Regions from separate parts of the Ruminococcus sp. RTP21358st1_G6_RTP21358_211008 genome, predicted to be linked through region 3. Evidence: riboswitches for the same ligand, from Rfam matches in the RefSeq annotation. Region 3 holds a riboswitch; each other region holds the start of a gene.
What was found. A riboswitch is a leader RNA that binds a small molecule or an ion and turns the genes downstream of it on or off. The one in region 3 is predicted to bind cyclic di-GMP.
Positions count from the first base shown of each region.

Region 1: linked by a shared signal. The riboswitch ahead of AB5Z12_RS00925 (transporter substrate-binding domain-containing protein) and the one ahead of AB5Z12_RS19330 (transporter substrate-binding domain-containing protein) in region 3 are both predicted to bind cyclic di-GMP.
Region 2: linked by a shared signal. The riboswitch ahead of AB5Z12_RS00950 (ABC transporter substrate-binding protein) and the one ahead of AB5Z12_RS19330 (transporter substrate-binding domain-containing protein) in region 3 are both predicted to bind cyclic di-GMP.
Region 4: linked by a shared signal. The riboswitch ahead of AB5Z12_RS02520 (hypothetical protein) and the one ahead of AB5Z12_RS19330 (transporter substrate-binding domain-containing protein) in region 3 are both predicted to bind cyclic di-GMP.

Region 1 covers NZ_JBDGDM010000002.1:22,092-29,884, forward strand. Annotated here, with positions in the region: gene AB5Z12_RS00890 (SdpI family protein) at 1-312, shown strand, start outside; gene AB5Z12_RS00895 (DUF1897 domain-containing protein) at 416-889, opposite strand; partial or broken gene AB5Z12_RS00900 (DapH/DapD/GlmU-related protein) at 932-1,120, opposite strand; partial or broken gene AB5Z12_RS00905 (DUF6444 domain-containing protein) at 1,121-1,315, opposite strand; gene AB5Z12_RS00910 (DUF3786 domain-containing protein) at 1,598-2,236, shown strand; gene AB5Z12_RS00915 (hypothetical protein) at 2,223-2,396, shown strand; gene AB5Z12_RS00920 (hybrid sensor histidine kinase/response regulator) at 2,555-3,997, opposite strand; gene AB5Z12_RS00925 (transporter substrate-binding domain-containing protein) at 4,052-5,422, opposite strand; cyclic di-GMP riboswitch class I at 5,623-5,698, opposite strand; gene AB5Z12_RS00930 (response regulator) at 5,850-7,793, opposite strand, start outside.
Region 2 covers NZ_JBDGDM010000002.1:34,332-42,124, reverse strand. Annotated here, with positions in the region: gene AB5Z12_RS00980 (carbohydrate ABC transporter permease) at 1-744, shown strand, start outside; gene AB5Z12_RS00975 (carbohydrate ABC transporter permease) at 756-1,583, shown strand; gene AB5Z12_RS00970 (alpha-L-fucosidase) at 1,600-3,024, shown strand; partial or broken gene AB5Z12_RS00965 (recombinase TnpX) at 3,168-3,357, shown strand; gene AB5Z12_RS00960 (hypothetical protein) at 3,829-4,275, shown strand; gene AB5Z12_RS00955 (DNA mismatch repair protein MutS) at 4,399-6,006, shown strand; cyclic di-GMP riboswitch class I at 6,200-6,275, shown strand; gene AB5Z12_RS00950 (ABC transporter substrate-binding protein) at 6,402-7,217, shown strand; gene AB5Z12_RS00945 (ATP-binding protein) at 7,201-7,793, shown strand, end outside.
Region 3 covers NZ_JBDGDM010000072.1:140-7,932, reverse strand. Annotated here, with positions in the region: gene AB5Z12_RS19365 (flavodoxin) at 1-120, shown strand, start outside; gene AB5Z12_RS19360 (carboxymuconolactone decarboxylase family protein) at 149-916, shown strand; gene AB5Z12_RS19355 (aldo/keto reductase) at 927-1,931, shown strand; gene AB5Z12_RS19350 (ATP-binding protein) at 2,455-3,708, shown strand; gene AB5Z12_RS19345 (helix-turn-helix domain-containing protein) at 4,234-4,410, shown strand; gene AB5Z12_RS19340 (hypothetical protein) at 4,702-4,785, shown strand; gene AB5Z12_RS19335 (hypothetical protein) at 4,928-5,107, shown strand; cyclic di-GMP riboswitch class I at 5,379-5,454, shown strand; gene AB5Z12_RS19330 (transporter substrate-binding domain-containing protein) at 5,629-7,793, shown strand, end outside.
Region 4 covers NZ_JBDGDM010000004.1:40,130-47,922, forward strand. Annotated here, with positions in the region: gene AB5Z12_RS02505 (DUF1385 domain-containing protein) at 1-734, opposite strand, end outside; gene rpmE (50S ribosomal protein L31) at 804-1,007, opposite strand; gene rho (transcription termination factor Rho) at 1,176-2,843, opposite strand; gene AB5Z12_RS02520 (hypothetical protein) at 3,489-4,505, opposite strand; cyclic di-GMP riboswitch class I at 4,676-4,759, opposite strand; gene AB5Z12_RS02525 (LacI family DNA-binding transcriptional regulator) at 4,948-5,979, opposite strand; gene AB5Z12_RS02530 (MBL fold metallo-hydrolase) at 6,078-6,905, opposite strand; gene AB5Z12_RS02535 (carbohydrate ABC transporter permease) at 6,928-7,746, opposite strand; gene AB5Z12_RS02540 (carbohydrate ABC transporter permease) at 7,746-7,793, opposite strand, start outside.

The DNA.
Region 1 (7,793 bases), on a different contig from region 3:
ACCATTGAGGCACAAGGCTGGAGCGATTATACAGTAGACTATACGCAGATTGACAGTATCTCATATGAAGAAAATTCATCTCAGAGCTGGAATGATTATAGAACCAATGGTTTAGGAAATCTTAAATATGCTATGGGAAATTTTAGAAATGATGTCTATGGAGATTATATCCGGTATACCCATTCATCCTGTCATTCATATGTAGTCATGAGTATAAATGGAAAAATATTGGTCGTAAATGGTGCAAATGATTCAGCGACAAAGGAAATCTATCATACTATTAGCGAAAAGATGTCAAATGAATTAGAATAACATCAGTTACAAAAAAGCTTGACCACAACAATTCTGCAAATAAAAAAGAAACTGTCGGATAATTCCAGGCAGTTTCCTTTTTTACATATATCAGATACTATATTTATTTACAATTATTTTCAATCATGTCAGCTTTTTTGTTTCTCCCCATCAGCCGATAGTATTTACACCATAATCGCAGCGATTGCAAAGGAACGATTTCTGTTCCAAGTGTCATTCGTTCCACGATTTGTTCTTTGTCAAGAGAACAATCATAAACCTTCCCTTCGCTTACAATAGAAAATCCAGCCATAACGTCAATATCTACAGAATCAATGGTGAATTCCATGAATACCTTTGTACGATACATTGGATCAGAAGCAGAAGCCGGTGCGTGAAGTTCTCCCATTTCTGATAAAATTGTTCGGACCTGTTCAGCATCATGAACAGAGACCATTAAATCAATATCATGAAATTCTGAAATAATACCTTTAAAGTACAGCAGCATAGATGCGCCTAAAGCCCACTCTATATTTGCCTCATTAAATCGATGTGCAATTTTCTGTAGTAATTCAATTTTCTTCCGTATTTCAGGCATAATACCTCCCACTTATATATTTATCTGGATAAAACATGTTTGTTACTGATTCCTACGGATCACTCTGCAAGGACTGCCTGCAGCAATCACATTGTCGGGAATACTTTTTGTTACAATACTGCCTGCTCCAATCACAACATTATCTCCGATAGTAACTCCTGGTAAAATAATAGCCCCGCCACCAATCCATACATTATTTCCAATGATAACTGGTGCTGTTTGTGTTTTACAATCATGCTTCTTAAGTCCGTCAGATAAAGGTGGCTTGGAACTGTTTTTTGAGTTTTTGTTTAACTGCTCTTTCAGTTCTCGGATGGTCTGGTTCAGACTTGTAATCTCAGCAGAAAGCTCAGCAATGCGAGCACTTTGTTCTTCGTTTTGCTTCATCAGAAAACGAACGAATTCTTCTGTGATATTAACTGGCATTCAGACCACCTTCTTTCCGCGATTTTTTATATTTCTATTGTAACGGAAATGCCGTAAAAAAACCAGTCAGACAAAAAAGATACTTCCTTAATCCAATCCTCTAACGCCAGACCCTCTACAGAACTCTCGCGTATTATTCGTTACTACTATTATCCCTCTGATCCTCATTACAGCCATTGTTCCTTTGACCTGCTATAACAAAATGGCACAAAAAGCATTGATTTTATAGACCAATTAGTCTATTCTAAAATAACTACAACAAAAATATTCTTGGAGGGGTATATGACGAAAGCTCTGACTAATTATGATAAAATAAAAATTTCTACAGCACATGTTTTCCTGCAATATAATCAGGCTACAATGATACATAAATATTCATTAGATTACAATTCTGACTGGTTATATATTACTTTTATTAACCGTACCTATCGTATTAATCGAAAAACGGGAAGTGTTCAGTGGTCAGATAATGATTTTGAAATAATTCATGAAGCCAATCACAATGAAGCAATGACTATTTATGATGTTTTATGTTATTCAAAGGATAGATGCCATCTGTCACATGAATTTATAAACATAAACAGCCTTTCCTCTGTCCGAACAGGAAATCTCTCAACGAGCAGCGGATTTTTTCAGAATACCGCTGACTTTTTTAACGGAAAAACCGTTGAATTGCGTAATGCCTGTATAGCACTTTCCGGAAAGGAACTGGAAAAAGGAGATGTTGCTTTTAAATTAAATCTTTTTCCTTTTTTGCCGATTATCATTCGTTTCTGGGAAGCTGATGATGAGTTCCCGGCAAGTCTTCAAATTCTTGCAGACAGGAATACTTTAGATTACATGCATTATGAAACGCTTATGTTTGCACTTACACATCTGTTTTCCAGACTGAACGAGGAAATGCGAAATGAAAAAAGGTGAAGAATCCAGACAACTCCTGATTGAGTGTGCGGCTGAATTATTATGGAAAAATGGATATTCTGCTACTGGAATCAGCGAAATTCTCAAACAAACAGACCTTCCAGTAAGAAAAAATATGATTGAAATGTACCTGGAATACCGGTCATATCATGGCATCTGAAAGGAACTTATGTAAGTTCTGAAAAAATATTTTTGGGGAGGGAATCCTCCCCATTCTTATATCGTGGTACTTTCAAAGATTAAATTGTTAAAGCGCTCTTTAAAGAAAAAAGTCCTATGCAATTTTCCAGAGTGGCACTCCATTAGTATAACATGCAATTAATATTTTTCCTGCTGCCTTATTACTTCTGATAATATTGACAGCAGCTTATCAGCCTGGACTGGCTTTGCTATATGTTCATTCATTCCGGCTGCAATAGCCTCCCGCTTATCTTCCTCAAATGCATTTGCTGTCATTGCAATGATTGGTATACACGCCTTGTCCTTATCTGGTAAATTTCTGATTTCCTGTGTTGCCTTATAACCGTCCATTTTAGGCATCTGGATATCCATGAGGATCACATCATATGTTCCAACCGGCATTTGCATTATCCTGTTTACACACTGGATACCATCCTCCACACGTTCTGTTTTAAGACCTGCACGCTCAAGTATTGCTTCTGCAATCTCTGCATTCAGATCATTGTCCTCTGCCAAAAGGATATTCCTTCCCTCAAGTATTTCACTGCAGGATTCTGGATTTTCAGCATGTTTTTTTACATAATAGCTTTCATCCGCTATCCTGTGTTTCAGTGTTACAGTAAAAGTGCTGCCCTTTCCAAGCTCACTCTCCACATCGATTGTTCCACCGAGCAGATCAACATATTTCTTTACGATTGACATTCCAAGTCCGCTTCCTGTGATTTTGCTCTTCGTGGTGTTTCGTTCACGAGTGAATGCTTCGAAAATTTTTGACAGATAATCCTGGCTCATACCAATTCCGGTATCGCTCACCCTGGTCCTTACAATCATGTACCCAGGCTCCTCGCAGGGTAATTCATCTATATCTACCATAACAGAACCACCGGCTGGAGTATATTTTATGGCATTACTCAGGATGTTGACAAATATTTCTTTTACCTTGGTAGTATCTGTCAGTATATTTTCATGTTCTACATTTATTGTGTAATGAAGAGCAAGATTCTTTTTCTTTGCTTCATCCTCAAATATTTCAAACAGAGTCTGCCGGATATCCTCAATCCGTCCATAGTTCTCATCAATTTCCATCCTTCCGCTCTCAATCCGAGCCATATCAAGTACATTATTTATGATTGACAGAAGAAGGTTTCCTGACTGCTGAAGTTTTTTTAAATGTTCTGAAGTTTCAGGCAAATCCTTTCCTTTCAGTTCATTCTCCATAAGCTGTGCATAGCCCAGAATTGCATTCATAGGAGTACGGATGTCATGTGACATATTGTTAAGGAAACGAGTCTTTGCCAGATTAGCTTCTTCTGCTTTTTTCAGAGCGATTTCCAACTTGTCATTAAGCTTTTGTGTATCATTTGCAGCAAGCTTTGCGACAGCTTCTGCTTTCCTTGCCTTCCGTAAAAGTACGAGGATAATACTAATGATAGTGAGTACAAAAAATCCTGCCGTAGCAAAAAAAGCAAGCATATTGTCTTTTACAAAATCCAAAAATGTTACCTTATCTGCTGTACTGTCATAAATAGCAAGTGCACTTGTAAGCATGTCAGACGGCATAGCCTTTAAGGTTTTATTCAATATTGATAAGAGGGTTCCCTCTCCACTTCTAACTGCAAAGCATGCCTCCATTGTTTATGTAAGTGGAATACTCTTGAAATTTTGACTGTTATCATATATTAGTGCCTGACTTGCGCCCATGAGGAAACAGTCTGCTTTTTCATGAATGACCATATCTGCTGCATCGTCAAGCGAATCACAATCTATAAGCTTCCATTGGGGATAACTGAATGCAATATGCTGTTTTAAGGCATATTTTTCCCTGGGCACAGCTACAGTATACACCTTATTCTCATCAAATTTTTCCTCATCTGTTACCGCCATCAGGCTGTAGGTCCAGGCTGTGTTTGTAAGTGTATATCCGTTTTTTTCTGCAAAATATGGATTCCTGCCAGCATAAAAAATCATGTCAATCTCTCGTTCTTGTAAAGCCTGAAGCATTTCATCATATTCATCATATTCCTGTATATTAAATTCCAGTATCTGATTTCCCAGACAGTCTTTGGCATAAGAGAAATATTCTGCCAGCATACCGGTAAGTTTTCCAGTCTCTTCGTCCAGGGAAAATACTGCCGCATCATTACTCAGAAATCCGATCCGGATCCCATCATGTTCTTCCAACCAGGACTTTTCTCCGCCTGTAAGACTTTGACAATAATCAAGCGTAAAATACTTTTTATACAGATCCGCCTTGAAAAAAGGACTATCCTGATCCAGCTGACGCATAGCCCAGTCCAACTCTGTCTTGATATCGCTGCGCTCTTTATTTATTACAAAATATATGCCGGATTTACCAATCGTGGTAACGGATGATATTCCCTGTTCAGACCAGATGGATTCCTCCAGAGATACAAAACAATCGATTTCATGATTCGCTAATTTCTTTTCGACATCATCATCACTATTCACATTTACATGTTTTGTATGTATGCCATTCTTATTTTCCCATTCTGTCAGCATGATTTCAGGCTCAGTCCCCATGAGCACACCTACACGTTTCCCATCCATAGACTTGAAATCAGACGTCCCAATATCCGTATCCGATAAATCAGCATAAAGGATATATTTTTCCTCACCCATGGGTTCATCCGGGAAAAGCATCTTCTGTGCACGTTCATCGGTGTAAGAAATATCGCCCATGATATCAATCTCACCATTTTCAAGCTTATCAAAACAGTTGGACCAGTCACATTTCACATACTCAAATTTCCATCCGGTATAACCTGCCAGAGCCTGCATGAGCTCGTAGCCATAACCTCGTCTGACACCGTTTTTATCGACATAATTAAAGGTATCCTCAAATGAGCCGACACGGATGGTCTGTGGCTGTTTTTCATCATTATTCGTTTCAGCAGCCTGGCAGTGTACCGATAACATCATCCACATTCCCAGGACCACAAATATACATGCAAATAGTACGGCTGATTTTTTTCTACTTTTATCCATATTTTTTATTTCCTTCATCCGTTTGTGTTTTATGATGTTCCAAACACCAGGTCAAAAACAGCAAGTATTGTTTTTATATCAATCGGTTTTGCAATATGTGCATTCATCCCTGTTGCTGTGTACTGCTGCTGTGTAATTTCCATCATCTCTGCAATGCCCCGGGTGATAAAAACGCTGCCAAACAGGCAGCGCATCTCATTTCATGCAACTGGCTGCCATTTTACAGGCCCTGTAGCTTTGCGTCGCAGACTTTCATCTGTTTTGCCGATTTCCATATTAGAGCATTTAAAATTATACAAAAAAACTGATTTTATTATACTCCCTTGCTCCACTTTACACAAGAAAAATCTCACCGCTTTAACGCTTAAAAATAATTTGAAAACCTGCTAAAAAGTTGTTAACCGAACTTCTTAGCAGGTTTTTATTACTAATCTGTCAGATTATTTTGTAATGTACTGATCAATTCCTCTATAACGATTGGCTTGGATAAGAATCCATTCATACCGCATTCCAACGCTTTCTTTCTGTCCTCGTCAAAAGCATTGGCCGTCATGGCAAGGATGGTGATTCCTGCCAGTGCCGGATCCCTAAGGGCACGGATCTGCTTCGTGGCCTCATATCCGTTCATTACCGGCATCTGCACATCCATCAGCACCAGATCATAACCGCCCGGTTTCGACCTCTTGACCTTCTCTACTGCCTCTGCCCCATTTTCTGCAGTATCCACCAGGAAGCCATATTCATTAAGGATCTCCACCGCAATTTCACTGTTCAGCTCATTGTCTTCCACAAGCAGTATACATCTGCCTCTGAAATCTGAGCATGCCGCCGGAAGAACAGGCTTCTCCTGCTCAGCCTGATTCTGGCCAATGGCAGTCATCAGGGTATCTCTGATATCGGACATAAACAGAGGTTTCGCACAGAATGCAGTTACTCCTGCAGCCCTGGCTTCCACTTCGATGTCTGACCAGTCATAAGCAGTCAGAATAATGATCGGTGTATCGTCACCAAGACTGCGGATCTGTCTGGTGACCTCAATACCATTCATATCCGGCAGTCGCCAGTCGATGATATAAGCATGGAAGGCATCCCCAAGCTCCATAGACTGTCGTGCACGCAGAACAGCCTCCTTACCGGAAAGTGTCCATTCCGAACGCATTCCAACCCTCACAAGTATTTTTGTCACGCTGTCACAGGTATTAAAATCGTCATCTACAACCAGAGCCTTAAGACCTTCCAGCTCTATGATCTTCTCTATACGTTGGTGCTCAGGCTGAGTCCGGAATGGCAGTCGGACGATAAATTCGGTACCTTTCCCCTGCTCTGTCCGGACCTCAATGGTGCCGCCCATCATATCCACAATATTCTTGGTGATGGCCATACCAAGTCCTGTACCCTGAGTCCTGCTTACAGTGGAAGTCCGCTCCCTCTCAAAAGGAGAAAAGATCTTCTGTACAAATTCCTGACTCATACCGATTCCGTTATCCTTCACCCGGATCTCGTACAGTTCACTGCCTCTTTGGAGACCCGGATACTGTTTCAGCCGGACAGAAACGGTTCCGCCAGCAGGAGTAAACTTGATCGCATTGGACAAAAGATTCAGCAGCACCTGATTCAGTCGTGTCTTATCACAATAGACATCCTCATTTGTCACATCCATGGCATCCATATAAAGCTCCAGCTGTTTCGCATGGATCTGCCCGCTGATGATCGTCTTCAGATCATGAAGCACATCCGACAGACTGACCTCCGTTTCTTCCAGATGGATCTTTCCGCTCTCAATCCGGCTCATATCCAGGATATCATTGATCAGGGAAAGCAGATGGTTACTGGAGGAAAGGATCTTTCCCAGATAATCCCGAACCTTGTTTTTATCATCAATATTGCTTACAGCCAGTGTGGTAAAGCCGATGATCGCATTCATTGGTGTCCGGATATCGTGAGACATGTTGGAAAGGAAGGTACTCTTGGCCCTGTTTGCTGTCTCCGCCGCACGGACTGCCTCAGAAAGTGCCTGGTTCATTTTCCAGTCCGAGGTACGGTCCGACAGAACCAGGATGTATTTCTTTTTTCCATTTACCTCACTACCCATTGCAATATTATGGAACCAGCGTTTTTCCCCTGTTTTCTGATGAACATATTCAAAATCCCATTCTCGCTGTTCATGAACCTTGATTTCTTCCAGATAATTTTTCTCCGGATCTTCATGTTCCGCCGGATGCAATTTTCCCAGAACACGAATATCTCTACGAATCTGTTCTACCGTAATACCCAGCAGATTTTCCGCATTTGGGCTGACGTAATCTGCCTGATATGTTTTTGCATCCAGCATCAGAAAGACATCATCCACGTTCATTGAAAGCTTTTGAAA
Region 2 (7,793 bases), on a different contig from region 3:
AACAGCAAATTTGTATTTTTGGATAATTACAGGTATATGTTCCAGGATAAGGATTTTCTTCAGGCACTGTTTAATACTCTTAAGCTGATGCTGGTAATCCCGGCTGTGACCATATTTCTAAGTCTTGTATTTGCATTTATCCTTACTCAGGGACAGCTTAAGGAAAAGTCATTTTACCGGACCGTATTCTTTTTCCCAAGTATTGTTTCCATGACTGTAGTTGGTATTGTGTGGTCCTTTGTGTTTAATCCCACAAGAGGAATTCTGAATCATATGCTTGATCTGTTCCATCTCTCCACCTGGAAACACGCATGGCTTGGAGAGGGAAAAACGGCTCTCTGGTGTATCGGTGCAGCCTTGGTGTGGCAGGCCATTGGTTATTACATGGTCATGCATGTGGCTTCCATTGATGGGATTTCCCAGGAGGTTTATGAAGCTGCTTCCATTGACGGCGCAACAGGAGTGCAGAAGTTCTTTAAGATCACCATTCCGCTGCTACGCAGATCAATTGGAACGACCTATATACTTTCCCTGTCTGGTACTATCAACTTAAGTTTTACCCTGTCCAATGTTATGACAGGTGGTGGACCAAACGGCGCATCCAGTGTCCTGTTGCAGTATATGTACACCCAGGGTATGAGAAATGCCAACTTTGGATATGCCATGGCAATCGCCATGTTTACCCTTGGCCTTGCAATCGTCCTTGCAATGATTTCTAAAAAAATATCATCTGAAAAAGAATAGGAGGGAGACTGATGAAAACTGTAAGAACCTGGTGTATCAGGATCCTGATGATTCTGTTTACCGTTATCTTTTTGTATCCGCTTTTCTGGAACCTGATGTCTGCGTTTAAGACAAATGCAGAATATCTGACAGATCCTTATGCATTGCCCGCAGCTTTGAATCTGGATAATTTTGTGGCAGCATGGCAGAAAGCAAATATTGCCGCTTATTTTGGAAATTCCATATTTGTGACAGTGCTTTCCACTGTATTGCTTCTGCTTTTGGTCATTCCCATCTCTTATGTACTGGCAAGATACCGTTTTGTGGGCAGCAGGCTGATTTCTACGGTCTACATGGCTTGTATTTTTCTGCAGGCTACTTACATTATGATTCCTTTGTTTCTAGAATTACAGGCTGTGAACGGATTAAATAACCTGCCGGTATTATGTCTTGTTTATGCAGTTATGCAGTTTCCTTTCTGTATTTTTACCTTACAGGGATTTATGTCTGCGGTACCAAGGGATTATGAGGAGTCTGCAAGAATTGACGGTGCTACTAATATCCAGCTGTTATTAAGAGTTATGGTGCCTCTTGCAAAACCCGGGATTGCGACCATTACGATGTTAAGTGCCATGGGCTTCTGGAATGAATATCCACTGGCACTTGTTCTTCTTACGGAAGATGCAAAGAAAACCCTTCCCATCGGTATGGCAAACTTGTTTGAGGTGCAGAAATATGCTACAGACTGGGGCGCCCTGTTTGCCGGACTTGTAATCGTTATGATCCCAACAATTATTATCTATCTCATTGGACAGAGATATCTGCTTCAGGGAATCGGTGCAGGCGGGTTGAAGGGATGAAAAAAGGAGAAATCATATGCCAACTGATCAGGAATTAATAAAAATAGTTCCCTCCTGCCGCCAGATTGCCTATCAGGCAACAGAGTTTTATGCGTTTTTTCATTTTGGAATGAATACGTATACCAATCGGGAATGGGGAGATGGAACGGAAAATCCACAAATTTTTAATCCTACAGAGTTTGACGCAGACCAGTGGGTGACTGCAGCACAAAATGCCGGCATGAAAGGCGTAATTCTTACCTGTAAGCACCATGACGGCTTCTGCCTGTGGCCTACCAGATATACCAGTCACAGCGTTGCAGCAAGCCCGTGGAAAAATGGCAGGGGAGATGTGGTCCGGGAAGTGTCCGAAGCATGCCGCCGCCATGGACTGAAATTTGGAATTTATCTTTCTCCATGGGATCGAAACCAGCCCTGCTATGGAATGGGAAAAGAGTATGACGATTACTACCTGTCCCAGCTTACAGAGCTTCTTACCAGATACGGGGAAATCTTCAGTGTCTGGCTGGATGGTGCATGTGGGGAAGGACCTAATGGGAAAAAACAGGTCTACGACTGGAATCGCTATTACGAATGTGTTCGAAAATATCAGCCAGACGCATGTATCTGTGTCTGCGGGCCAGATATCCGATGGTGTGGAAATGAAGCTGGCGATGTAAGAAAATCTGAGTGGAGTGTTGTTCCTGCGCGTACAGCACTTGCAGAGAGTGTACAGGAAAGAAGCCAGCAGACCGATGATGAGGAATTCAGAATGCGCCGGATTACCAGTGATATGGAAGATCTTGGAAGCAGAAAAGCGCTTGAAGGTGAAACGGATCTGATCTGGTATCCGGCAGAAGTAAATACTTCTATAAGACCTGGATGGTTTTATCATCCAGAAGAAGATGATCAGGTGAAAAGTCTGGAAGAGCTGGTTCATATCTATATTGGGGCTGTTGGAGGAAATGCAACCTTTTTGTTAAACATTCCACCTATGCCAAACGGACTTCTTCATAAAAATGATGTTAAACGTCTGGAAGAATTTGGAAACTGGAAAAAGAAATCTTTTGCTCATAATTTAATGAGTACAGCACATGTTTTTTCGGAAAATGAAGATCCGGCGCATCCGGCTTCTAATTTGACAGAGGATACTTTGGAAGCATGGTATCAGCCTGAAAGCAGTGAGCTGCCAGTAGAGATAACGATTTGCCTGGACGACTCATACAATTTGGGGTATCTGGTATTAAAAGAGGCTGTCTGCTATAGCCAGAGAGTAGAAAAATATGAGGTATTTGTTAAAGAAGGGGAAATATGGAACAGTATTTACACAGGAACGGTAATTGGCTATCAGAAGATCATTCCTGTTAAGGGGAAAAAAGCCAGGGAAATGAAAATTGTTTTACATGATTTCCGTGTACTTCCGCTTCTAACGTTTATTGGGATTTATCCGGAAAATACCTGAGCGGTTAAGTATTGTTTTATATTATTTCATAAATTAAATAAATAATTATTTATAAAAATACCCTTTAGGAGTAGAAATCATCCTAAAGGGTATTTTCCTCTTAAGCGATATACAGGGGAGGGGTGGTAGTTTCTACCTTAAGAGGGAAGCATGTGGCAAGTACAATACCGTATGGTTATCTTAAAGATAAGGATGATTCGAATATATGGGTCAGTGATGAAGAAGCGGCAGCAGTTGTACAGAGAATCTTCCACAGTAGCAGGGATTCTGAAGAAAAGAGAGTATCTTGGTCATACAGTAAACTTCAAAACCAGAAAGCATTTTAAGGAGAGGTAAAGCCGTCTATCTGGTAAAAACTTGCACAGAATGTAGCAAAGATTCAAAGAGAAGAGGCTAACCTGCTTTTGGGGGATATTGAATCATGGAAATGTCAGAGATGATTGCAGCAATGCAGGAGAAAATCAACCGGATGCTGGTTACAGAAGCAAGCCGACAGGAAATATGACAGGAGTGATTTGAAAGTAAATTGAAATGGAAATATGACGGAGAGTGTGATATGATTTCAAGGTAGAAGGACCTGCACAAGGTGGATTACACTCATATGAATTTACGGCTGATACGGAATAAAGAAAACAGGTATAAAAGGATTTTTTTCAGAAAGATTGTTATTATTTTGCCATATCCAGCAGAACAACGTGCATGGCATTGTCCGCATTGTAAAAAGTATTGATGTGGATGGAAGCTGAAGAGCAATTATAAAGTTTTACGACTTGTAGAATATGAAAATGCTGTAAGGAGAAAGAGATGGAATGGTTTGGGATTGTAGCATTGTTGCTGCTACTTTGTTATTCAGCGTATCCGGGAAAAGTAAAGCGTTTGGAAACGAAAGTAAAACGATTGGAGAAAAAGCAGAGAGGAGTGGCATATATGTCAAAGCTGATTAATGATCTTGTAGGAAAACAATGTATTATCAGATCAGAGTTCATTTTTAGTTTTGCGGAAAAAACTGAATTATCCTGCAAGATTATAGATGCAGATGATGAATGGATAAAAATTTGTTATACAGAGAAAAAAGATAAGTTTGCCTTTTTGCCCCAGCCAATGGCCGCACCTTCCCTTTTGAAAAAAGAGATCGTACAGATTCCATTAAAAGATGAAATTCCGGAGCGCCAGATCTGCCTGGTGTATGACAGCCAGCATCCTATGGGAGCTGCGGCAAGAGAACTAAAAAATACAATTCTATTGAATTGATTACATAAAAGAGGTGAAAGCGGAATGAATCCATATGTATCAGTAATCTTGACAATAGCAGTATGCCTTTTGCTATTTGTTTTATGGATTATATATGAAAATTATAAAAATAAAAAGCGTATCTTGACTAAAATTCGAAGAAACTGGGGGAAGCCGTATACCAGACAATATGAGCCTGGTGACATTGAGCAGATTTCCCATTATTTTAGACGAAGAGAAAAAGAAGGTTTCGCAATAGATGATATTACCTGGAATGATCTGGATATGGATCGCCTTTATAAGATGGTAAATCAGACGATTTCTTCTCCTGGGGAAGATGTGCTTTATGATATGATGCGAAGACCTGTATTTTCTCAGGCTGAAATAGACAAAAGAGATGAGTTGATAGATTTTTTTTCCCAACATGAAAAAGAACGGGAGCATATGCAGCTGCTCCTGTCGCAGATTGGAAAAACGAGATTAGGTTCTTTGTCGGATACGGTATTGGCTCTTAAAAGTTCTTCTGAGGTAAAAACAGGAATCCATTGGTTTATGTTGATACTGCTGGTGTTGAATGTTGCAGTGCTTTTACCTGTGAAGCCAGTAGTTGGCTTTTTTTGCTTCATAGTCTTAATGATAACAAATATTACAATTTATTATGCAGGCAATGACCGAAAATTAATTGAAGCTTACCTGGATTGTTATGCACACTTGCTTCGAATGTTATCTGTTGCAGAAAAAATAAAGAATGTGCAATGGTCAGAAACAAGAAAGCAGATGTCTGCTATTGCAGAAGCCAGAGCGGTGTTTAAGGGTCTTAACCGGAAAGCAATTTTTTTGACCAGTAAAAATACAGATGGAGGAGATCCGGCACAGATTCTTATGGACTATATCAGAATGCTGACTCATATAGACATTCTGGTTTATAACGGTCTTTTGAAAAAAATTCAGGACAAAACGGACTCTATTTTGAAGCTTATTGATAATATTGGAGAACTGGATGCGTGTATTTCCATTGCATCTTTTCGGGAACTTCTTACGCTTTGGTGCAAACCTGAGTTTAAAAGCTGGGAAAGTGGTGTCACGCAGATTGAAATGGCTGTAGAAGATCTGTATCACCCACTGCTTCAGGAGGCAGTTGCCAATAGCTTTCAAGTAGCCGGAGGAACTTTGGTAACCGGTTCTAACGCATCCGGAAAATCTACATTCCTAAAAAATGTTGCAATGAACAGTATTCTTGCCCAGACGCTTGTTACCTGTACTTGTTCATCCTACCAGGCACCGTTTTTGAAAGTTATGACATCTATGGCATTGCGGGATGATATAGAGAGTGGAGAGAGCTATTTTATTGTAGAAATCAAGTCGCTGAAACGAATATTGGAAGAAAGTAAGAAAAGGGAGCCACTTTTATGTATTATTGATGAAGTGCTTCGAGGTACAAATACGGTTGAGAGGATTGCTGCTTCATCCAGAATTTTAAATGCACTTCGGCAAAAATGGGTGCTGCCTTTTGCAGCTACTCATGACATAGAACTGTCGTACATTTTGGATTCCCAGTATGAAAACTATCATTTTGAGGAAGACGTACAGGAAAAAGAGGTGGTATTTTCCTATATCCTGAAAAAGGGAAGAGCCACATCCCGAAATGCGATTCAGCTTTTGGATATGTTAGGTTATGACAAGGAAATTGTAGAGGATGCACGAAATGCGGCATTTAATTTTGAAAATAAAGGAATCTGGGATGCCTTATAAATGCAGCAGATCATGTCTGGAAACAGTAATGTCAATGCTGCGTGGACTTCGGAAGAAGGAGAACAGTTCGAGTATATGTATCGGCTGTTCTTTTTTTAAATTTTTAAGTGTTAAAGCGGTGAGGTTTTTCTTGTGTAAAGTAGAGCAATGGAGTATAATAAAATAGGTTTTTGCATAATTTTAAAAGCTATAATAAGAAAATCGGCAAAACAGACGAAAGTCTGTGACGCAAAGCTACAGGGCCTGTAAAATGGCAGCCAGTTGCATGAACTGAGGTGCACTGTCTGTGAGACAGTGTTTTTTTACGGTGTTATTTCATAGACGTAACAATAATAATTTTATGGCAGGGAATCAGATATGAAAAATACGAGAAGGATAGTTAGGATAGACAGAAAATGAAAGGAAAAAAAGTGATTGCAGGCATTCTGCTTGCGGGAATTTTAGCAGTCACCCTGGCAGGGTGTAAAAACACAGATAACACGAAAGAAGAAACAGAAAAGCCCGTTATTACCCTCGGCAGTGACAGCTATCCGCCATACAATTATCTGAACGAGGATGGCGTACCGACGGGCATAGATGTAGAACTGGCTACAGAAGCTTTCAAAAGAATGGGATATCAGGTGGAGGTTGCCCAGATCAACTGGGAGAAGAAAAAAGAACTGGTGGAGAGCGGAGAGATTGACTGTATCATGGGTTGTTTTTCCATGGAAGGGCGTCTTGATGGTTACCGCTGGGCGGGACCATATATAGCAAGCCGTCAGGTGGTCGCTGTAAATGAGAATAGTGATATTTATAAACTGAGTGACCTGGAGGGAAAGAACCTGGCTGTCCAGTCCACAACCAAACCGGAAGGCATTTTTCTGGACCGGACAGATGATAGAATCCCAAAACTGGCAAATCTGATCAGTCTCGGACACCGGGAGTTGATTTATACATTTCTGGGAAAAGGATATGTAGATGCAGTCGCCGCACATGAGGAATCTGTTGTCCAGTATATGAAGGATTATGACGCAAGCTTTCGTATCCTGGAAGAGCCTCTGATGATCACTGGAATAGGTGTCGCTTTTGCAAAAGATGATGACAGAGGAATCTGTGAGCAGATGAGCCAGACGCTGGAAGAAATGCGTCAGGATGGCACATCCCTGAAAATTATTGGAAAATATCTGGATGATCCCCAGAAATATCTGGAGGTGGATGATCTTGGATATTAAGAGGAAGACAAAAGAAAAACGGATCCAGCTGATTGGAGGTCTGTTTGGAATCTGTGTGGCTGTAGGTTCACTGTTTTATTTTTTCCATGCAGAAAAAACGGAAGCCGAGAAAAGAATGGTAGAGATTGTAAATTATGTCAAAGTGCAGTGTTCCACCTACACCCATTATAATGAATCTTCGGAATCCAAAAGCCTCCTCCGTGCCATTGAAAGTGCCAGACAGATGAGTACAAATATTAAAATGGAGACAGAAAACGGCGGGCAGCTAAGCCGGGAGTTCCTGAAAGAAAACCTGCAGACTCTCTGGGTGGATGGTATCATTGTACTGGATACAGAGGGAAAGACGGACTGCGAATACAGTACGGATGAGTCTCTGACCGATGAGATTACGGAGTATCTGCAAAAAGACATTATCATGGATTTTACCGGATATGAAGAAAGATCTTATTCAGAACGGTTTGCCAGGGAAGACGGATCCTATATTGATATTGCAGCTTGTGCCAGAAAAGATGCACCGGGTATTGTGGCAATCTACTATTACACACCTCCTGAATTTGCCAGAAACTATACACTGAC
Region 3 (7,793 bases):
GGATTCGGTAATACTGTAAAGGAATTACAGCCATCTGCACCGGATGCGGTTATCACAGAAGGCAGCCTGTTAAACCGTGGAACAAAACAGGAAATCAGTGAGTGGGTAAAATCTTTATAAATAACAGTGCTATGGAGGTATACAGAAAATGGGAAAAATAGTACAGACAGCAGGAAGAAATACACTTGGTGAATTCGCACCGGAATTTGCACATTTTAACGATGATGTACTTTTCGGCGAAAACTGGAATAACCAGGACATCGACGTAAAAACAAGAAGTATCATCACAGTGGTTGCTCTGATGGCTTCCGGAATTACAGATTCTTCTTTAAAATATCATCTTCAAAATGCAAAAAATCATGGTGTAACACAAAAAGAGATTGCCGCAGTAATCACACATGTCGCATTTTATGCAGGATGGCCAAAAGCATGGGCTGTTTTCAATCTTGCAAAGGAAGTGTGGGAGGCAGGTGAAGGAGATTTACCATACGAAGAGGAAGCAATGCGGGTGCATGCAAAAGAGATGGTATTTCCAATTGGTGCACCAAATGATGGCTTTGCACAGTATTTTTCTGGAAGAAGTTTTCTTGCACCGATTTCCACTTCTCAGGTTGGCATTTTCAACGTGACATTTGAACCCGGATGCAGGAATAATTGGCATATTCATCATGCAAAAAGCGGTGGCGGGCAGATCTTAGTATGTGTAGCCGGCCGAGGGTTTTATCAGGAAGAAGGCAGGGATGCGGTAGAAATGAAACCGGGTGACTGTATTAACATTCCGGTAGATGTAAAGCACTGGCATGGGGCCGCTCCGGATGAATGGTTTTCCCATCTGGCAATTGAGGTGCCGGGAGTGGATTGTTCCAATGAGTGGTGTGAGGCGGTATCGGAGAAAGAGTACGCTGGATTAAGATAAGGAGAGCACTATGGAATACGGTAAACTCGGAAATACAGATATAGAAGTGTCAAAATTATGTGTGGGCTGCATGAGTTTTGGGAAAGCTGGAACCATGCATGACTGGACGTTGGATGAAGCTGAAAGTGAGAATGTTATCAAGCATGCACTTGATTTGGGATATAACTTTTTTGATACAGCAAATGGATATTCAGCAGGAACAAGTGAGGAATATTTAGGTAAAGCATTGAAGAAAAATGTAGCGAGAAATCAGGTTGTGATTGCATCCAAGGTATATTTTAATGAAGGTCGTTTATCAAGACAGGCAATCATGAGGGAAATAGATGGAACTCTGTCACGTCTTGGAACCGACTATCTTGATTTATATATCATCCATAGATTTGACTATGATACACCAATTGAAGAAACTATGGAGGCACTGCACGATCTGGTAAAAGCAGGAAAGGTCAGGGCACTTGGTGCATCTGCCATGTATGGATATCAGTTTTATAATATGCAGTTAGCCGCAAGAGACAATGGATGGACACCATTTTCTGCGATGGAGAATCATTATAATTTGCTTTACAGAGAGGATGAGAGAGAATTGCTACCAATTTGTAAGCAAATGAAAGTTTCGTTAATGCCGTATAGCCCTCTTGCAGCCGGACATCTGGCAAGACCACAGTGGAAATCAGAGTCTCTTCGTGGAACCACGGATAGGGTTGCCATGGGAAAATATGATAAGACTGAAGCGGAAGACATACAGATAGTTAAACGTGTAGCGGAGCTTGCCGAAAAGTATAACTGCAAAATGTCCCAGATAGCCATTGCATGGCAGTGGGCAAAGGGAATTCTATCGCCTATTATTGGGGCAACCAAAACGCAGTATCTGGATGATTCAGCTGGAGCATTTGACATTAAATTAACTGCCGAAGACCTTGCATATCTTGAAGAGCCATATGTTCCACATGAGATAGTTGGTGCAATTGATAAAAATCCGGCGCAAGGTGTTATTTTGCTTGATGAAAAGAAATAAAGTTTCAGTAATCATAGAGTGTATGAATCGGAGAGGTTGTAGACGAGCATACACATGGAATGGATTTGTGGAAATGCTCAAGTATTACCCGTTAGCAAAACCTAAAACGTACTATTTATTGTTTATATTGAAGCGAATGTTACTATGAGGAGCCGTATGCGGGAAAGCCGCACGTACGGATCTGTGAGGGGCTAAGATTGAGAGGTCTTAGTCTACTCGACTGTTGAACTGAATCCGAAAAGTATTAGGGCGCAGAGGAGATAGAATCCTTTGCGTAAAAGACTAACGAACATATTTAATGAAACATCGGAACCATCTTCTTTTTGTTGTTTACCTATAATAACGATTGGAGTAGTCGATTATAGACACTGCAATCAAAAAAATCTGAAAATATATTTATTAACATTACATAAAAGTGTGTAGATGCACATAAAATGGGAATGCATATTGAAATTCAGGTCGTTCTGTGATAGAATCTCATTACTAAAAAGTGTGTAGATGCACGGAAATGGGGAGTGTAACGATGGAGATTAAAAGAGACGCTTACCTACAGCAGCTGATCGAGCGAAAAGATAATGGAATGATAAAGGTGATTACCGGCATTCGTAGATGTGGCAAATCCTTTTTGCTATTTACCATCTTTAAGAGATACTTACTGGAGAACGGCGTTGATGTTGATCATATTATTGAAATTGCATTGGATGGTATTGAGAACGAGGAATTAAGAGATCCCAAGGTATGCTTCAAGTACATCAAGGATGCCATGAAAGACGACGGGAAGTATTATCTCCTTTTGGATGAAGTGCAGTTCATGCCACGATTTGAGGAAGTGCTGAACAGCCTGCTACGCATGAGCAATATTGATGTGTATGTCACCGGAAGTAATTCCAAGTTCCTGTCCAGCGACATTGTGACCGAATTCCGTGGCAGAGGTGATGAGATTAGAATCTACCCTCTCTCCTTTGCAGAGTTTTATTCTGTTTATGACGGCGATTATGATGATGCCTGGGATGACTACATGATCTACGGAGGATTGCCGCAGATCGTAAGTTTCCAGAGCGAACGACAGAAAGCGGATTATCTGAAGAACATCTTTGCAAATGTCTATCTGAAGGATGTTATTGAAAGAAATAAGATTCAGAACGTGGATGAGATTGGGATTCTGGTTGATGTGCTTGCATCTGCAATCGGCGCACCGACCAACCCTTCAAAGATTGCCAATACCTTTGCCAGTGAGCGCCAGATGACTTATGCTAATAAAACCATCTCCAAGCATATCGACCATTTGACAGATGCCTTTTTGATTTCCAAGGCAAGCCGATACGATATTAAGGGCAGAAAGTATATCGGTGCAAATCTGAAATACTACTTTACTGATCTGGGACTGAGAAATGCACGTCTGAATTTCAGACAGCAGGAGCCTACTCATATCATGGAGAACATTGTTTATAACGAGCTGCTGATCCGTGGCTACAATGTTGATGTGGGTGTCGTGGATATCTTCGATAAGGATAAAGAGGGAAAACGTGTTCGCAAGCAGTTGGAGGTTGACTTTGTGGTGAATCAAGGAAACCAGAGATACTATATCCAGGTTGCATATGACATGACTTCGGAAGAAAAACAGACGCAGGAGTTCAATTCTCTGCGTAATATCCCGGACTCTTTCAAGAAGATCGTCATTGTAAATGGCAGCAAAAAGCCTTGGAGAAATGATGAAGGTTTTGTCATCATGGGAATGAAGTATTTCTTGCTGAATGCGAATAGTCTGGAATTTTAAGTCGATTTGAGTTGTTGCTGTGGTGTTGTTCTATTTCAAAAAAGAGTGAAATGATATAAATAAGGCCACGGCTGATTTCATGTTGGAACAGCCGTGGCTCAGTTTATTTTTTTATCCGTACAAATGAGACTGTTCCGCAGATTATGTAGAACAGATAGAGTACGATTCCGATAGTGAGAACATACGAGAATAAAGATGAACTTAAGAACGAAATAAACAAAAGTTTGTTGAATTAAAAATGAAATAAAGTCCCAGTAATCATAGAGTGTATGGATTTAATTCCATATGCTCTTTTTCTTTACTGAAAAATCTAATGTTACGAGTTTCTTACGAGTGGTATTTAAAAAACTCGCAAGAAGACTCAGTTCAATGATTCTATTGAGATATTTTGCTCTCGTGATTGTTTTTATATAGTCACCCACTTTCAAAAAGATTGCTTTTGACCACTGTAAAACATGCGCTGAGCGTTTCGTTATATGAAGGGATAATTTTTCTTTCATATTTCAAAGAAAAGAGGATAAAGAAATGTCAGAAAAAAGATGTTATACAGTTCAAGAGTTACAGGAAATCTTAGGAGTTAGCAGACCTACTATTTATAACCTTTTGAAGAAAAAGGAATTCCGGTGGATCCAGTTGGATGGCGGAAAGTATCGCATATCCAAGAAGAGTTTCGATGACTGGCTCGATAACTTGGAACAGTAAAAAACAGGATGTTGATCAGGCAGATTTTGTCTGCATCGACATCCTAAATTTTTTTCTGGATTTGAGATATGATATAAGAAAAAAACACTAACACTAAAAAGACAGGAAGTGAAAAATAAATGGCAACAGCAATTATGAAAGGGGAAGATAATTAGGATAAAGGCAGACCGGTGGAGAGCGAAATCTCTACCGGTTTTATTTATGAGATCAAATCAGAGCATGTGAGAAAAAAGAGGTAAAATCATAACAGGAATTATCTCTCAAGCCAGTAGTATTGACTGTTGGGTATATGTGCAGGACAGGAAGAAGAGGCTGCAGGCTGCGGGATATGATTATAGGGCAGTGCAGAGAAAAGTGAATGAGTTGATGAGATAGTAGGAAGCCTATTGTTGTCTGTGGAGAAATCTGCGGATGATGGCAGGCTTATTTTTTGTTTGAGTATTCAAACTTTTATGTGACAAACGTAACTGTCTGTGATATTATAAAAACGATATAAGCGAAAATGAGGTATAGTTACTTGCAGATAGAGAAGTATATTGCGGATAAAATAACATCTTTGTGTGAAAAGCGTGATATCAGTAAATATAGATTATCGCAGCTATCGGGAATTTTCCAGTCATCACTGGGAAGAATCATGGCGCAGGAAAACCTGCCGTCGCTGATCACACTTGAAAAATATGTACAGCTTTGGGCGTGACATTATCACAGTTTTTTCAGGAAGGTAATTCAGAGAATCTGACAGAAAAACAGAAAGAAGTTTTAAGGATATGGAACAATCTGAGTACAAATGAGCAGGAAACAGTGATGTCAATGCTGCGTGGTCTTCGGAAGTAGAAGAACAGTTTGAGTATATGTATCGGCTGTTCTTTTTTTATTTTTTGTCGTTAAAACGGTAATGTTTTCTTGTGTATACTAGAGCATTAAAGTATAATGAAATCAGTTTTTTTGCATAAGTATTAAAGCTATAATAAGAAAATCGGCAAACCAGATGAAAGTCTGGGACGCAAAGCTACAGGGCCTGTAAAATGGCAGCCAGTTGCATGAAATGAGGTGCACTGTCTGTTTGGCAGTGCTTTTTTATGGTAGAGCACTTGAATAAGTAATACAGAAGCTGTTTGGAAAAATATTGTGAAAAATAGCGGGGAGGTTATTGATAATTAATGAATGTAAAATTAAAATCTGGAAGCAAGCAACTGTAGCCTAGAGGAGGGGAGAAAGATGAAGAAGTGCAAATTAGTACAGAATATAATGAATTTCAAATTTTGTTACATTATATTTTGCACAATTATATGTTTTATTGTTTTATCCGTTCCTACATTTGCCAAAGAAAACTCTGACAATGTTATCCGGGTAGGATCTTTTGAGGAAACTTATAATGTAGTCAATGAAAAGGGAGAAAGAAGCGGCTATGGTTATGAGTATCTTCAAGATATTGCAGGTTATGCAGGATGGACATATAAATACATAACAAGTGATTGGAAAAACTGCTTTACACAGTTGGAAAATGGAGAGATTGATATTCTTGGTGACATTTCCTATACAGACGAACGTGCTGAAAATATGCTTTTTTCCGATATGCCTATGGGGGAAGAGAAATATTACATCTATACGGATGCATCCAATAGGGATCTTACAGCAGGAAATTTGGATTCTTTTGAGGGAAAAAATATTGGTGTGTCTAAAGATAATATAGTGGAGGATGTGCTTAATGAATGGGAATCAAAATATGGTCTGCATACGCAGCATGTCAATGTTTCTAATACCACAGAAATTATGGACAAACTATCGAAACATGAAATTGACTGCTTCGTTTCGGTAGAAGAATCCCGTTGGGAAGAATCGGATATTTCACCGCTTACAAGTATTGGAGAGACAGAAATCTATTTTGCCATAAATCCCAAACGTCCGGATATCAAAGAAGCACTGGATAGTGCTATGCGCAGAATCAAGGATGACAATCCATTTTACACTGATGATCTCTACAGGCGTTATCTTTCTGCACAGAGCAGCTCGTTTCTTTCAAAAGAAGAAAGTGAGTGGATCGGGCAGCATGGTGCAATCCGGATAGGGTATCTGAATCAGGATGGAGGTATCAGCAGTGTAGATCCATCAACAGGTAAACTGACAGGTGTTATTACAGATTATGTGGATCTTGCAGAAAATTGTCTGCAAGGTCAGACTCTGGAATTTGAATTAAATGGATATGAGACAAGAAGTGAACTGCTTCAGGCATTGCAGGATGGAAAAATAGACCTGATTTTTCATGCAAACCAGAATCCATACTTTGCAGAAACAAATGGATTTGCTTTGTCGGATACGCTATTGACTCTCAATATGGCAGCAATTACGGCAAAGGATTCTTTTGATGAAAATAAAGAGAATACAGTTGCCGTTGAAAAAGATGATTTTGCATTGAAAGCATATCTTTCATACAATTATCCGCAATGGAAGGTTGTGGAATATGAGACATCAGATGCAGCAGTAAAAGCAATGCAGAAAGGGGAGACGGATTGTATTGTAAGCAATTCAGGTACTGTTTCAGACTATTTGAAAAATGATAAGCTTCATAGTGTTTTCCTGACAAAAGAAGCTGATGTTCCATTTGCTATTCAGCAGGGAGAACCGGTTCTTTTGTCCATTCTGAATAAAACACTGACATCTATGCCTACAACTCAATTTTCAGGTGCAGTAGTTTCGTATAATGCTTCCTCACGAAAAGTTACAGCGAAGGATTTTATTCAGGACAATTTACTGACAGTTTCACTTATCGCTGGAATTTCTTTTTTCGTTGTTCTGTGTATAATTCTTGATTCTTTGAAAAAATCAAAACGTGCGGAAGAAAAATCCAAGAAGTCTGCTGAGCAGGCATTGAAGCTGAATCAGGAGCTTGAAGAAAAACAGCAGGAATTACAAAATGCACTTGTAGAAGCACAGAGTGCCAATAAGGCTAAGACTTCCTTTTTAAATAACATGTCTCATGACATCAGGACACCGATCAATGGCATTATGGGCATGCTTACAATTCTTGAAAAAAGCGGAAATGATGGTGAGCGGGCAAAAGATTGCCTGAATAAAATACATGAGTCTTCGAAACTGCTATTATCATTGGTAAATGATGTTTTGGATATGGCAAAGTTAGAATCGGATACCGTGGTTTTTGGTGATGAATCCATCAATCTGGATCAGGTATGTAAAGAAATCACGGAGTCGCTATACTTTCAGGCAGAAGAAAAAGGACTTCATGTTATGGGAGAACATGATGATTACAGTGGTATATATGTTTGGAGCAATGCAGTTCATCTGAAAAAAATATTGATGAATCTGTTTACAAACAGTATGAAGTACAATAAGGTGAATGGTTCTATTTACATGAGTATGAGAAC
Region 4 (7,793 bases), on a different contig from region 3:
CCGAAAAGACGGAACCAGTAAGACGGTACCAGTACAAAAATAAAATGCAGGAAAATACTTACTATCATAACCAGGAACAGAAAGCTTGTTCCGCATCGTCTGTGGAATCTGGAGCTCTCAAGCACGTTCTCCACAGTAAGCGGCTTACCATTCTCCACACAGTTGATACATTTGTGTTCAGCACCATGATACATAAAGGTTCTCTGAATATCCTTCATTCTGGAGATCAGAATCATGTATCCCATAAACAGACCCAGCTTCACAAATGCTTCCACAATGGTAACCACCACTTCCGAAGCGCCTACCTTACGGCAAAGACTGGCCAGTGCATAAGGAAGCAGCATAAAGGCTGCAACAGAAATTACAATAGAAACGGCCACAGTTACATAGAGCAAGGCTTTAAATGCCTTGTCCTCTTTTTTCTTCTTGGCTTTCAGTTCTTCTGGAGAAAGAGCAGCATTCTTCCTGGTCTCTTCCTCATCCTCCTCATCACCTGCAATTTCAGCTGAATACATAAGGCATTTCGTTCCGGTTACCAGAGAATCAATAAAGCTTACCATTCCGCGGATGATTGGTTTCCGCCAGATCCTGGCTTTCCCGAAAATGCATTTATAATCTTCCACTTTTACTTCAATTTCTTTATCAGGACGTCGTACTGCAATGGAGTATTTATCCTTATGGCGCATCATAATGCCTTCCATTACAGCTTGTCCACCGATATTGGATGGTTTCATTTTATCCTCCAGTTACAAAGAAAGGTTGAGATTTCCCAACCTCAACCTTCTCATTCAGTAATATTCAAATTATTTATTCAGACCGTATTTCTCATTGAACTTATTGATACGTCCACGAGCCTGACTAGCTTTCTGCTGTCCTGTATAGAACGGATGACATTTGGAGCAGATTTCTACGTGGATGTCCTGCTTGGTAGATCCTGTTACAAAAGTATTACCGCAGTTGCAGGTTACAGTTGCCTGATAGTAATTCGGATGGATTCCTTCTCTCATGATTTTCACCTCTCTATATTTATTCTATTTTATTTGCGTTGAATCTGACGAATTCACACTTTACACAGCCTATTGATTATAGCATGGGGTTCTGAGAAATGCAAGTTATTTATAAAAATTTCTAAAACTAATCCCAGATAATATTCTGCACGGTGTTTTTTGTGAACATTACAATTTCTGTTTTTTTACCATTTGCACAAATTCAGCATTATTTGCAGTACGTGCAAACATGTTCAGGATCTGTTCCACTGCCTCATCAGACTTCATTCCGTTAAGAGCCTTTCGCATAATATATACAGCTTCCTGCTCGTCTTTGCTCAGAAGCAGATCTTCTCGTCTGGTACCGGATTTCTGAATGTCGATGGCCGGGAAAACCCGTTTCTCCTGAAGCTTGCGGTCAAGAACAAGCTCCATATTGCCGGTTCCCTTGAATTCTTCGTAAATAACGTCGTCCATTTTGCTTCCGGTGTCAACCAGTGCAGTGGCAAGAATGGTAAGGCTTCCTCCCTCACGCATATTACGTGCTGCACCAAAGAAGCGCTTCGGCATATGAAGTGCTCCCGGATCAAGACCTCCTGACAGAGTTCTTCCGCTTGGAGGAACAACCAGGTTATAGGCTCTTGCCAGTCTGGTAATGGAATCCAAAAGGATCACAACATCCTGCTTATGTTCTACAAGGCGGCGTGCACGCTCTACAACCATCTCGGATACACGCTTATGATGCTCCGGAAGCTCATCAAATGTGGAATAAATAACTTCCACGTTCGGTCCCTGTATTGCTTCCCTGATATCGGTAACTTCCTCAGGACGTTCATCAATAAGAAGAATGATCAGATGCATATCCTTGTTATTCTTAAGAATAGATTTCGCGACATCCTTAAGCAAAGTAGTCTTACCTGCCTTAGGCGGGGAAACAATCATACCACGTTGTCCCTTTCCGATAGGGCTGATCAGATCTACGATACGCATGGCAGTAGTTCCGCCGGGACGCTCCATGATCAGACGTTCATCTGGGAAGATTGGGGTCATGTTTTCAAAATTGTATCTCTTCTGTCCCTCACTTGGATGGAAACCATTGATAGACGTTACATATAAAAGGGCACTGAATTTCTCCCCCTGTGTTTTAATACGGATATTTCCCTGAATAATATCCCCTGTCTTCAAATTAAATCTGCGGATCTGTGACGGGGAAACATAGATATCATTCTCTCCTGGAAGATAATTCTCACTTCGAATAAATCCAAAACCATCCGGCATAACCTCCAGGATTCCATTGGCCTTTTCGCCACTGTCAAGCTGGACCGTTTCAGCCGGAACATTGTAAGCATTGCTTACCCCCTCTTCTGTACGGTTCTCACTGGCTGCGCCTGTACGGGGCTGTTCCGTTTCCTCGGGTCTTAATTCGGCTGGCGGAACCACTTCTACAGGTTTCGCTACAGGAGTGCGCTTCACAAAGTTCTCCGGTCTGTTTTCTCCATTATAACTGTTCTGACGTCCTGCATTTTCATTTCTGCCATAATTATTGCTGCGGTACTCAGGATTACGCCGTATAATGGTACGGGATCTGGTTGGTGCTTCTCTTCTCTCCGGTGAAGAAACACTTCCCGTATTTTCTGTTTTTTCTGCTGCCACAGGCTCTGGTCTTGCAGGTATGGTATTCTCTTCTGCTGTTCCGGAAATAGTCTGCTCATTTTCTGCAGTCTGTTCTTTCCTGTCCTCTTCCAGCATACGTTCAATTAATTCAGGCTTTCTCATAGTAGAAATGCCCTTCAGTCCTCTGGCTTTTGCCAAGTCTTTCAGCGTAGCCAGGGATAATGATTCATACTTTTCTTTCATCAATCATCTACCTCTTCGACTAATACAATTCTAAAACACATTTCAATTTTGATTTAACGGGATACAAATGTCTGATTAGACAGAAGCTATATACTGAATTATAAAAACATCCTTCAAAAAACTTATTAAAGTTGATTCTAACACATTTCAGGCGCCGTGTCTACATCCATTCCCAATATATGTTACTGTTCACTTAGGACCAGTGACCCCAATATATCTATCCCTGCCTGCAAGAAAGTGATAACCTTTGTTTTGTATTATACACACCTAAGGTTTTTCATTGCAAGAATTTTCTGTCGACACATATCCAGACTCTTCGACATAGTTACTGTTCACTCCATGACCAGTAACACGCTTCGCGATGCACAGAAAGACGAACCTTCTTGTGACAAGCACAAGAAGTAGCGTTTGCTGCCCAAACTTAATTCTCGGGTTTTCTGTGAACTTTGTTCACAAAAAACACCTCGCGGAATGTTACCAGTGAACAGCAACTCGACATATATAAGATTAAGGTTCTCCCGGTGACAAAAAGGTAAGTACCATCTGTCACTTACCTTTTTATAAAACACTATTTTCCCGCGCCTGTGGTATCCACAGTAAAACACCCGGAGATATTTCTCCGGGTGCCGGTCATCTTTAAAATCATTAGTTCCAGAACGCTCCATAAATCTTCTGAATCTTAGCGATCTGTGCATCTGTAATCTGATTCAATGCATTCTGAACAGCTGCATAAGTCTGTGGTCTGGTGCTCTTCAGGGAAGCATTATTCAAGATGTAATCCTTAACAGATTCTGCAAAATATTCGGAAGCATTCTGTGTTACATAGGCTTTATTGAAGGCTGTAACATTTGCCTTCTCAGCTGCAAAAATGCTCTGGAAGCTTGCTGTCTTATCTACATTTCCTGCGATGAATGCGAGGAAATGACCCAGCTCATGATAAACAGAATCATCAATCTGCTTCATTGTAATAGATCTTGATCTTGCATCAAAATATCCGGAATAGTTGACGGATGGATCAACAACAAGCTTAAATCCCAGCTGCTGATATGCTGCAATTACACGATTGTCCATCTTGCCTGCAACACTTGCTACATTTTCCTCGTGTTTGCTCTGGTTCTGTGAAGAGCTTGCTGCTGCAGTTACCTGGGCAGCGGAAGTACCAGAAGAAGTGGTGCTTACAGCGGTCTCATTGTCAATTGATACCTGCTGTGTAGTTGTTGTCTGAACAGTTGTTGTGATCTTGGATGTAACAACTTTCTTTTTGGATTTCTTGGTGTATTTCGCTGTTGCTTTGGTAACAACGGTTGTCTTGGTATCTACTGTTGTATTACCGGATTTATTTGTTTTATTGGTTACTTTTGTTTTGGTTTTCAGTTTCTTGGTGTAGCTCTTCTTGGAAGCCTTTTTTAATTTAACAGTCTTCCTGGTTGTCTTGGTACTGGAGGTAGTCTTCACAGTAGTCTTCGGCTGGGAAGCCAGTGGAGTTTCATCTTCTATGATGGAAGCCTCCATGATTGGATCTGTGTAACTGGGGAATTCAGGTGTTTCTCCTGTTCCTGAGAATAATGAAACGCCGCCGATCACTGCTGCCAATGCTATAGCAGCACAACTGGAAACAACTTTTTTATTTGCGAGCCACTCTGTTAATTTCTTTCCTTTCATAAATAACACACCTTTCTTGAACTATAATGTAACTGACTTGCCGCTATCTGGAAACTATCAGTCCCATCAGTTTGTGGAAATAAAAAAACCGTTTATCAGATTAAATAAACGGTCGCCACAAATAGAAGAACCACGTCTCCTGTCATATTACATTACCTAATCAATATCAATGCGGCAACCGGCTGTCATAGTACTGAGACCTTAGACCCTTGGCTTTGCGTCCCTGTCTTTCAACAGGTTTGCCTTTTATTCATTTCTTATAATAAAGCAAACTGTCACTTTTGTCAACGGAATTCCCTTGTTAAAACTTACAAAAATCCGTCTAAAAAGTACGAAAACAAAAAAATCTGTAAAAATATCTGAGCGGATCGTAACGCATGATAATCCTTCTCAAATATTTTCACAGATTCCTTTTCGATGGCCGGATGGCAACAGCTACACCTTACAGCTTGCGCGTAGACTCCCGCTCTATAAGAGTTCCGCCCAGTATTTGCCGTTTCACTACCTTTTTCCGGTCGATCATATCAAACAGGGTACGGACGCTCTGCTGGGCAGTTTCCACTCTTGGATATTTCAATGTGGTAATGGATGGATGATAATATTCCGCAATATCCTGACCATCTGCTCCTGCCACACAATAATCCTCCGGCACTCTTTTGCCACTGTCAATAATTGCTCTGCAGGCTCCCACGGCCAGAGTATCTGAAATTGCATAAATACAGGAAAAATCTACTCCCGATTTCAAAAGCTCACAGGTACAGTTATAACCATTCTCAATCGTATAGATTCTTTTAGCTGGTTTTAAACGAATTATAAGCTTCTCATCGTACTCCAGTCCATTTTTCTCCAGTGCTCTTTTATAGCCATTGAGATGGCATCTTCCAAGACCTTCATCTCTGGAAGTAATAAAGGCGATCCTTTTATGACCGCAGCTGCACAGATAATCAATCATGTTCTGACTCTCAATCTCTGTATCTGTCGTCACAAGGGCACTTTTAGGATAAGCTCCTGTATCCTCCGGAACTGTTTTTCCAGAACTGCTGATCACATACGGAACTCCCAGCATTCTCAACCTTGACTCGTCATAATCATACATACCGCCAAGGAATATGATTCCTTTGACTTTTTTCTCTTTTTCCAGCTGAAGGGCAAGCTCAACTTCATCTTCATCATTTGCTACATTCTGCAATACCAGGCAGTATTTCCTGTCACGGACTTCCCTCTCCAATACATGCAGCATAACACCCCAAAATGGGTTGCTGATTTCTCTTACTATAACTGCGATCGTATTGGAATCAGTTCTTTTCAGATTTCTGGCACTATTATTCGGTACATAATTGTACTCTCTGATCGTATCCAGAATCTTCTGTTTCGTTTCCGGATTAATGTCCGGGTGATTGTTAATTGCCCTAGACACTGTGCTGACTCCTACGCCGCACAATTTCGCAACCTCTTTAATTGTTATCTGCTCCATAATCGCTCTCCTGCAACAATGTATTCATTATATATGTCCCGGCATATTATGGCAAATGATTTTTAATAAATTTATAATGATTTTTTTATCATTTTTTATTAACAAATATGCTTGTCATTATAAGCGATGTTTCCTTTTCCATATTTGAAAAGGAAAGCTGGTTCTGAAGACATATGGCTGAAGTCAATAGGCTCCGGTTTTGCAGTTCCTTCTACGATTTTATCAGCACATGTGATAAGATCGTGAAGAATTGCTTTTCCGATCGGACGTAAAAAATGTCCTGGGAAAATAAGCTCAAAATCTTCTTTATCTAGCTTCTTTAATCCCTCTGCATATTCCTTTACTGTTGAGGAATAGGTATCAAAAATCAGGATTGGAGTTGACACTACACTGTCTCCGGCGAACAGGAATTTATTTTTTCTATCCAGGAAAACTACACTTCCAGGAGTATGTCCCGGTGTAAATAATACTTCCAGGCTTCTGCCGCCCAGATCAAAGATCTGATGCTCGCTCAGCGGCAGCATCTGGAAATCTCCAGGCTCACGACCTTCAATTATGTACTCTGTTCCATAAAATCCCGGTTCCTTCTTTGTTTTTTCAACATAATGCTTCCAGCCGCTTCTAAGTTTTTCTGTATCTGCCATTTTGAAATCTTTTTCACTCAGATATGCCTTTCCGAACTCGTGATTGCCGCCCACATGATCCAGATGTCCATGTGTATTTAATACAACATATGGCAAATCAGTCAGGGTTTCGATCACCTTTTTCAGATTTCCAAAACCTGAACCGGTATCAATCACAGCTGCACTTTTTTCACCTTTTACCAGATAAATAATGTCTGCTCCGAACTCATCGATTGCCCAGACATCCTCTGCTACCAGCTGAACTGTATAGCCTTCAATTCTCTGTAAATTAATATTGTCCATTTTCTGCCGTTCTCCTTTTCAATTACATTTTTACTGCACCTGCGGTAAGTCCGCTGGTGATATATTTCTGTGCTGCAATATAAATGATTATGATTGGAACCATGGACAGAGTCATTCCGGCAAGCATCAGATTCCACTCAGATCCGGAGGTACTCTTAAACATATAAATAGCAACTGTCAGAGTTCTCAAACCACTGTCTGAAACATACAGGTTTGGCATAAGGAAATCATTCCATGTCCACAGGAAAAACAGCACCAGAAGAGTTATGCTTGTGGAGCGTACCAATGGGAAAATTACCTGCCACATGCAGCGGAACATGCCACAGCCGTCAATTGCTGCTGCCTCTTCCAATTCCTTCGGAATGGACTTCAAAAAGCCAACATAGGTAAAAATACCGAATGCTCCGTGGAAGCCGGCATACAGGAAAATAAGTACGGTCAGGTTATTCAAAAGGTTTGCGTTGGTCAGCTGTACAGAAAGCGCGATCATAATGGAATGGAACGGAATGATCTGTCCAAGGGTGAAAATCAGATACAAAACATTTCCAAGCTTTCCAGGGATGTGCGCAATTCCATATGCAGCCATAAAGGAAATGATGGTACATACCAGCATGGTTCCCAGGGTTACATATGCTGAATTTCCAACTACTCTCCAGAATTTCAGACGTTCTATAGCTTCTGTAAAGTTTCCGGTATAGAGATAATGCGGAAAAGAAAGGAAGTTCTGGATCATATCGTTATGTGTCTTGAATGCGTTCATCACAAGCAGGATGATCGGCATAAGGAACAGGACACCAAAGAAAAACATAATAATGGTTGGAAGCCATACTTTCTTTTTCATTAGTATTCTACCTCCTTCTTACGAGTGCAGTACAACTGGATCAGAGT